2 regions of the Gluconacetobacter diazotrophicus PA1 5 genome follow, and region 2 is predicted to be linked to the other one. Evidence: predicted binding sites of a transcription regulator. Region 2 holds the regulator's gene; the other holds the start of a gene.

Region 1 (4,410 bases), 720 kb from region 2:
GTCGAAGCCGTAGTTGTAGTCGTTGCTTTCCAGCACCTTGCCGGCGATGACCGCACCGTCTTCGCCCGCGTTGTGGGCGATCTGGCGCAGCGGAGCCTGCAGGGCCTTGCGGATGATTTCCGCGCCGACGCGCTGGTCGTCATTGTGGAAATGCAGGTTGCCCAGGGCGGTGGACGCACGCGCCAGCGCCGTGCCGCCGCCGGGGACGATGCCTTCCTCGACCGCGGCGCGGGTCGCATGCAGCGCGTCGTCGACGCGGTCCTTGCGCTCCTTCACCTCGACCTCGGTCGAGCCGCCGACGCGGATGACGGCGACGCCGCCCGCCAGCTTCGCCAGACGCTCCTGCAGCTTCTCGCGATCGTAGTCCGAGGTGGTCTCCTCGATCTGCGCGCGGATCTGGCCGCAACGGCCCTTGATGTCGTCGGACGCGCCGGCGCCCTCGACGATCGTGGTGTTTTCCTTCTCGATGCGGACCTTCTTCGCACGGCCCAGCATCGCCAGGGTCACGGTCTCCAGCTTGATGCCCAGATCTTCGCTGATGACCTGTCCACCGGTCAGGATCGCGATGTCTTCCAGCATCGCCTTGCGACGATCACCGAAGCCCGGCGCCTTGACGGCGGCGATCTTCAGGCCACCACGCAGCTTGTTGACGACCAGGGTCGCCAGCGCCTCGCCATCGACGTCCTCGGCGATGATCAGCAGCGGACGGCCGGACTGCACGACGCTCTCCAGCAGCGGCAGCATCGGCTGCAGCGACGACAGCTTCTTTTCGTGGATCAGGATGTAGGGGTTGTCCAGGTCGGCAACCATCTTCTCCGCGTTCGTGATGAAATACGGGGAGATATAGCCGCGATCGAACTGCATGCCCTCGACGACGTCCAGTTCGGTGTGCAGGCCCTTGGCCTCTTCCACCGTGATGACGCCTTCGCTGCCGACCTTCTGCATGGCCTGCGAGATCATCTCGCCGATCTCATGCTCGCCGTTGGCCGAGATCGTGCCGACCTGCGCCGTTTCGGCCGGGGTCGTGATCTTCTTGGTGTTCTTCTTCAACTCCTCGACGACCGCGATGACGGCCTTGTCGATGCCGCGCTTCAGGTCCATCGGGTTCATGCCGGCCGCAACGGCCTTGGCACCCTCGCGGACGATGGCCTGGGCCAGAACGGTCGCGGTCGTGGTGCCGTCACCGGCGACGTCGTTGGTCTTCGACGCCACTTCGCGCACCATCTGGGCGCCCATGTTCTCGAACTTGTCGGCCAGTTCGATTTCCTTGGCGACGGAAACGCCGTCCTTGGTGATGCGCGGCGCGCCGAAGCTCTTGTCGAGCACGACGTTCCGGCCCTTCGGGCCCAGGGTCACCTTCACCGCGTCGGCCAGAATGTCCACGCCCCGCAGCATGCGCTGGCGTGCGTCACCACCGAACTTTACGTCCTTGGCTGCCATATCAGAATTCTCCTGTAGGAATCTTGTCGATCAGAGGGAAAAGGAGGGGAGACCTCAGGCGATCACGCCCATGATGTCGCTTTCCTTCATGATCAGCAGCTCCTCGCCATTGATCTTCACTTCGGTGCCCGACCATTTGCCGAACAGCACCTTGTCGCCCGCCTTGACGTCCAGGGCGACGATCTGTCCCTGCTCGTTCCGCGCACCCGGACCAGCCGAGATGACCTCGCCTTCCATCGGCTTTTCCTTGGCGGTGTCGGGGATGATGATGCCGCCGGCCGTCTTCTCTTCGCCGGTCAGGCGACGGACGACCACACGGTCATGCAGGGGCCGAAAATTGGTCATTATGGATCGCTCCACATCAAAAAAGGTAACGCCCTTGAATAAGCGACGCCACCGGTTGGCGCGCGCGCCAGGCCGCATCGCTTTGGCACTCTCCGCACGAGAGTGCCAGCAACAGGTAGGATCACCCTCCGTCCGTGTCAAGGATCGGCAGCACTTTCTTCCGGTGACTGCCAATCTTTTGGGAACAAAGAATTTTTCTTGAATTTCCGCCCAGGCGTCACGCAGGCTGGATTCTGTCGGTTCCTGTCGATCATGCAGCGAGGCATCCATGACCCTGCGGCTTCAGCTCCACGACTATCGCCTGACGACCGCCGAAATCCTCTATCGCCTGCCGGATCACCCGGTCCTGCTCCAGACCTATATCTGGCAGGACCTCGACATCGCACCCGCCTACCCGGAATTGCGCCGCTTCCTCGATTTCTGGACGCGGTCGATCGAGGGACGGCTGCATTCCGTGCGGGTGGCGCAGCAGGGCCTGATCGCCGCCCCCGCCATCCGCCACGCCGGGACCTGCCTCACGCTGCATTGACCGGTCAGTCCCGGCCGGGTTCGCCCGGATCGGGGTCCAGGCGTGCGCCGTCCAGTGTCCGCGCCGCCCGTTCGGCTTCCTGCTTCCGGCGCGCGCGTTCGGACAGGGTGCGGCCATGCAGCGCGCGGTTTTCGGCGGCGTCGCGCGCCTTGTCGGCCCGGGCCTTGCGTTTCCGGGCCTGTCGCAGGTTGACGATTTCGGCCATGGCGGCACTCTTCCAGAAACTCGAAAGCAGGAGGATTTCGTCCATGGGTACGATCACCAGCCTGACGGCATCGGACGGCCATACCTTATCGGCCTACCTCGCCGGCCCCGCCGACGCATCCCGCGCCCTTGTGGTGGTGCAGGAGATTTTCGGTGTCAACACCCATATCCGCGCCGTATGCGACGGGTTCGCCGCCGACGGTTATCGCGTCATCGCGCCGGCCCTGTTCGACCGGGCGGAGCGCGACGTGGAACTGGCCTACGATTCCGACGGCGTGCAGACGGGGTTACGCCTGCGGGCGGCGATCGCGCCCGAGGAGACGCTGCTGGACCTGACCGCCGCCGCGCGGGCACTGGGGCTCGCGCGGATCGGCATCATCGGCTATTGCTGGGGCGGGACCCTGGCGTGGCTGGCGGCGTGCCGGACCGACCTGTTCGCGGCCGCCGTGGGCTGGTACGGCGCCGGGATCGCAGCACAGAAGGACCTGACGCCCCATTGCCCGGTGGAACTGCATTTCGGCGAGACCGACGGATCGATCCCGATGTCCGACATCGCCGCCATCCGCGCTGCCCACCCCGAGGTCACGATCTTCACCTACCCCGATGCGGGGCACGGGTTCGGCTGTTCGGAACGCGACAGCTTCAACGCCCAGGCCGCGTCCCTGGCACGGACCCGCAGCCTGGCCTTCTTCGAAAAAAACCTCTAGCCGGGATCAGCCCCGCGCCAGCACCCGGCCCGCGACGGATTGCAGCTTCGCCAGCAGGGCCGGGTCGCGGCGGTCGGGCGCGGTGATCAGCGCATGTTCCAGTGCCCTGTCGCAGCCGGCACGGCACGGGCCGCGCGGGCTGCCCAGGGCCGGAATGACGGATTTGACCAGCGCGCGGGCGCGATCGGCATTGGACAGCATGACCTTGACCACCGCATCCACGGTGACGCTGTCATGGTCCGGGTGCCAGCAATCGTAGTCCGTCACCATGGCGACGGTCGCGTAACAGATCTCGGCCTCGCGGGCCAGCTTCGCCTCGGGCATGTTGGTCATGCCGACCACCGAACAGCCCCAGGACCGGTAGAGGTTGCTTTCCGCCCGGGTGGAGAATTGCGGGCCTTCCATCACCAGGTACGTCCCGCCCCGCGTGACGTCCAGCCCCAGGCCGCGCGCGGTTTCCTCCAGCGCGTCGCCGATGCGCGGGCAGAGCGGGTCGGCCATCGAGACATGGGCGACGCATCCGGTATCGAAGAAGCTCTTTTCCCGCGCGAAGGACCGGTCGATGAACTGGTCGATGATGACGAAATGCCCGGGCGGCAGTTCCTCCTTCAGCGATCCCACGGCCGAGAGCGAGACGATGTCGGTCACGCCCGACTGCTTCAGCGCCGCGATGTTCGCCCGGTAGTTCAGGCGCGACGGCGGGATCGGGTGCCCGCGCCCGTGGCGTGGCAGGAACACGCAGCGCACTCCGTCCAGCCGGCCGAACAGGAGTTGGTCGGACGGCAGGCCCCACGGCGTTTCCACCGTGCGCCATTCCTTTTCCTCCAGCCCGTCGATGTCATACAGGCCGGACCCGCCGATCAGTCCGATGACGGGTTCGATCACGTCCGCGTCGGACGGGCTGGGTGCGGGATTAATGGACATCGGACCAGATTCTCCGTTTGAGAAGGAACGCCAGCACGGCGAGGAACAGAAGATAGAGCGTCACCTGGATGCCCAGGCGATGGCGCTCCGCCAGATGGGGTTGCGCCACCCAGGCCAGGAAGGTGGTGACGTCGCGCGCTTCCTGCGCCGTCGTGGCCGGGGTGCCGTCGGCATAATCCACCAGCCCGTCATGCAATGGCGGCGGCATCGAGATTTCCCCGTCGGCGGCGTACGGGTTGTAGAACGCGCCGGGATGGCTGG
Region 2 (4,410 bases):
AAGCGCGGCCGGCGCGGGCCGCCCCCCGGACCGGTCAGGCCGAAGCCGCCGGTACGGCCCGGGGGCGCCCCGCCGTCCGACGGGCCGTTCCCGCCCACGCGCGAGGTGACGAGCATCCGGCCGTCGCGGTCCGATCCGTTAGGAAAAATCATCCGGGGTCCAACAGGCGAGGTCCAAGGGAGCAATGTCCAGCACAAGAGGGTCCATCACGATAGGCGGTGTCCTAGCATTGTCGCGCGCCCGCGTCTCGTCCCGCGCTCAGGAACCCGACAGCCGGTGCCATTCCTCGCGCCCTTCCCTGTCCAGTTGCGCGAACGTGGCGTCGTCCAGCACCAGCCCGGCGGCGGCGGTGTTTTCATCCACATGGTCGGGGCTGCCGGTGCCGGGGATCGGCAGCATGACCGGAGCGCGGCGCAGCAGCCAGGCCAGCGCCACCTGCCCCGGCGTGGCTTGCAGGTCGGCCGCCGTCCGGGCCAGCGCGGTATGGCCCTGCGTCAGCCCGCCCGCCGCCAGCGGCGCCCAGGGAATGAAGCCGATCCCGTGCGCGATGCAGTATTCCAGCACGTCCTCGGACGCGCGGTTCACCAGGTTGTAGCGGTTCTGCACCGTGGCGACCGGGAAGAAGCGCGCCGCGCGTTCGATCATGTCCACCGAGACCTCGGACAGGCCGACATGGCGGATCAGCCCTTCCTGGCGCATCGCGGCGATCACCTCGAACTGCGCCTCGGGCGGGCAGTCGGGCCCCACGCGATGCAACTGCCACAGGTCGATCCGCGCCACGCCCAGGCGGCGCATGCTCATCAGCACACACTGGCGCAGGTAATTGGGGTTGCCGACCGGGCGCCAGATATCGGGACCATGCCGCGTGTGGCCGCCCTTGGTCGCGATCGTCAGCCCATCATAGGGATGCAGCGCGGCGCGGATCAGGTCCTCGCTGACACAAGAGCCGTAGCTGTCGGCGGTGTCGATCAGCGTGACGCCGCACGCCGCCGCGCGCCGCAGGGTGGCCAGGGAACGATCGCGGTCCGGCGGGTCGCCCCAGATGCCGCGCCCGGTGATGCGCATGGCGCCGAAACCCATCCGGGCGACCGGGATGTCACCGCCGATGGAGAAGAGTCCCGCCTGGCGGGCGTCTGGGTGGGACATTCGGGCCTCCTGCATGAAGAAGATTTCTTCTTTCTTCAAAAAAGAACGAAACAATATGGCACTGGCGAGGCAGTCACCCCAGCATCCGGCCGATAACCCGCGCGGTGTAATCCACCACCGGGATAATGCGGCCATAATTGATGCGCGTCGGCCCGATCACGCCGATCGCACCCACGATGCGGTTGCTGTCGGTCCGCGCCGGGGCCACCACCGCCGACATGCCCGACAGGCCGAACACGCCGCTTTCGGCCCCGATGAAGATCCGCACCCCCTCGGATTCCTGCGCCAGGTCCAGCAGGCGCAGCATCGTTTCCTGCGTTTCTAGCCGTTCGAACAGCATCTGGATGGTGGACAGGCGCTCGATCTCCGTCACGTCGGCCAGCAGCCGCGCCTGGCCGCGCACGAACAGCGTGCCGCCGCGATCCAGCTCGCTCCACGTCGCCAGGCCGCTGGCCACCACTTCGGCCGTCAGATGATGCAGTTCATTGCGATTGGCGGCCATGTTGGCGCTGACATGCTCGCGCAGGCCCTCCAGCGTGCGACCGGTCAGGTGGGCATTCAGGTAGTTCCCCGCCTCGACCAGAGCCGAGGGCGGCAGGCCGATCGGGGTTTCGATCACCCGGTTTTCCACCTGCCCGTCCGCCCCCACCAGGATGACCAGCGCGCGGCGCGGCCCTAGGGCCACGAATTCGATATGCTTCACCGCACCGTCGCTCTTGGGCGCCAGGACCAGACCCGCCGCCGAGGACAGGCCCGAGAGCATAGACGAGGCCTCGGACAGCATGTCCTGCAGCGACCGGCCGCGCATTTCCAGCGAGCGGGTGATCGTCTCGCGCTCGTCCTCGGTCAGGCTGCCGAACTGCAGCAGGCCGTCGACGAACAGCCGCACGCCCTTTTCGGTGGGCAGGCGGCCGGCCGAGGCGTGGGGCGAAAACAGCAGTCCGGCCTCGGTCAGGTCCGCCATGACGTTGCGGATCGTGGCCGGGGACAGCGACAGCGGCAGGCGGCGCGAGAGCGTGCGCGAGCCGACCGGTTCGCCGGTTTCCACGTACTGTTCGACGATTTCACGCAGGATCGCCGCGGATCTTGCGTCCAGCCCGGGCGGCAGGGCAGGACGGGGGGACAGCGTGGCGGGGTCCATCGGCCTTGGTTCCTCCCTGTTCGACCGGCCAGGAAACGCCAGCCCGAAAAAACGACCAGCCTAAATCTGGAACCGGAAGCGGGCCATGACAAGCACGGGACTGGAAATCCGTTCCCCGCTCGGGCTATGCCCGGCCCCTCGGCCTGCCGATCGGAGTACCGCCTTCATGACCACCCGCCCCTCGGGCCGCGCACCTGATGCGCTGCGCGCCATTTCCATCGAACCGGGCTTCGCCCACCATGCCGAGGGTTCGGCCCTGATCCGCATGGGCGGGACCGAGGTGCTGTGCGCCGCCACCGTCGAAAGCCGGGTGCCGCCGTTCCTGCGCGGCCAGGGCAAGGGCTGGGTGACGGCCGAATACGGCATGCTGCCCCGCGCCACCCATACCCGTGGCGGCCGCGAGGCCGCGAAGGGCAAGCAGTCGGGCCGCACCCAGGAAATCCAGCGCCTGATCGGCCGCTCGCTGCGTGCCGTCGTCGATCTGGAGGCGCTGGGCGAGATGTCGATCACCGTCGATTGCGACGTGCTGAACGCCGATGGCGGTACCCGCTGCGCGTCGATCACCGGCGCCTGGGTCGCATTGCGCCTGGCGCTGGAAACCCTGGTGCGCAACCGCGTGCTGGCCCGCCTGCCGCTGACGGCGCAGGTCGCCGCCGTATCCTGCGGCCTGACCGGGGCCGGCGCGGTGCTGGACCTGGATTATGACGAGGACAGCGCCGCCGCCGCCGACGCCAACTTCGTGCTGACCGAAACCGGCGGCATCGTCGAAATCCAGGCGACCGCCGAACACGCCCCGTTCGCGCAGGACCAGTTCGACACGCTGCTGCGTCTGGCGCGAACCGGCACCGCGCAGCTTTTCATCGCCCAGCGCCAGGCCGTGGACGCCGCCCTGACCGCGCGGACCGCACCGTGAGCGGGCAGGCGACACGCCGCCTGGCGCGCGGCGACCGGCTGGTCCTGGCCAGCCACAATGCGGGAAAGCTGGTGGAATTTTCCGCCCTGCTGGACGGATACGGCATCACCGTCCTCTCGGCCGGCCAGCTCGGCCTGCCCGAACCCGAGGAAACCGCCGAGACCTTCGTCGGCAATGCGGCCCTGAAGGCCCATGCCGCGGCGCAGGCCAGCGGCCTGCCGGCGCTGGCGGATGATTCCGGCCTGTGCGTCGCGGCCCTGGGCGGCGCGCCCGGGATCTATTCCGCCCGCTGGGCCGGACCGGAGAAGGATTTTCCGGGCGCCATGGCCCGTATCCACGAGGGCATCGGCGACGATCCCGACCGGTCGGCCTGGTTCGTCTCGGTGCTGTGCCTGGCCTGGCCCGACGGCACGATCCGCAGCTTCGAGGGCCGGATCGACGGCCGGATCACCTGGCCGCCGCGGGGCACCCACGGCCACGGCTACGACCCGGTCTTCACCCCCGAGGGCCGCGACCGGACCTTCGCCGAAATGCCCGAGGCCGAGAAAAACACCATCAGCCACCGCGCCCGGGCCTTCGCCCTGTTCCGTGACGCCTGCCTGCCCGGGGACTGAATACGCATCCACCGTACCCCCGGCGGGATCGTCCCGCCGGCACGCGCGACCGCACCCGGTTCGATACGGCACGCCGAGCCTCATTGAAGGACATCCGATGGGCAGCACATCACGCGGTGCAGGCAACCTGCACGACGCACGACGCCGGCAGGTGGTCCTGTCGGATTTCGTCGTCTCAGACAGTCTTTATGCCCCCTCGCTGCGGATCGCCCGGCACGATCACGAACTGGCCAGCCTGTGTCTTGTCCTGAGTGGCGGCTATCAGGAAGTTTTCGGGCAGCGCGCCCGCACGGCGACCCCCGGCATGCTGATCGTTCACCCGCCGGGCGAGCATCACGCCGACCGGCACGCACCATCTCCCACACGGATCCTGACTATCGAAATCGCCGCACACGCGCTCGATCATTACCGGCAGGGAACAGGATTGTTCAGCGACGCCATGGATCGCCATGATCCGGGCATTGTCGGACTGGGCATGCGGCTTGCCCGTGCCATCCGCGACAAGTCCACAAAGGACGCATGCGAAACGGAAAGCATCGTATCCGACATACTGGATCACGCCTGTCTATCGGTTCAGGCCGACGCGCGCGGCGCGA

What was found. The regulator HrcA, encoded in region 2, represses chaperone genes, less so after heat shock. The targets are predictions, from matches to a motif close to GTTNGCACTCNCNNNNNGNGAGTGCNAAC.
Region 1: the regulator HrcA is predicted to act here: its motif matches at 1,867-1,895, upstream of GDI_RS09780 (co-chaperone GroES).

What each region holds. Positions count from the first base shown of each region.
Region 1 is NC_010125.1:2,096,515-2,100,924, forward strand. Features, by position in the region: gene groL (chaperonin GroEL) at 1-1,440, opposite strand, end outside; gene GDI_RS09780 (co-chaperone GroES) at 1,495-1,785, opposite strand; gene GDI_RS09785 (usg protein) at 2,054-2,314, shown strand; gene GDI_RS09790 (DUF4169 family protein) at 2,319-2,564, opposite strand; gene GDI_RS09795 (dienelactone hydrolase family protein) at 2,563-3,225, shown strand; gene GDI_RS09800 (S-methyl-5'-thioadenosine phosphorylase) at 3,232-4,149, opposite strand; gene GDI_RS09805 (cytochrome c1) at 4,139-4,410, opposite strand, start outside.
Region 2 is NC_010125.1:1,380,708-1,385,117, reverse strand. Features, by position in the region: gene GDI_RS06555 (penicillin-binding protein 1A) at 1-152, opposite strand, end outside; gene GDI_RS06550 (aldo/keto reductase) at 259-1,146, opposite strand; gene hrcA (heat-inducible transcriptional repressor HrcA) at 1,220-2,287, opposite strand; gene rph (ribonuclease PH) at 2,454-3,200, shown strand; gene rdgB (RdgB/HAM1 family non-canonical purine NTP pyrophosphatase) at 3,197-3,814, shown strand; gene GDI_RS06530 (helix-turn-helix transcriptional regulator) at 3,912-4,410, shown strand, end outside.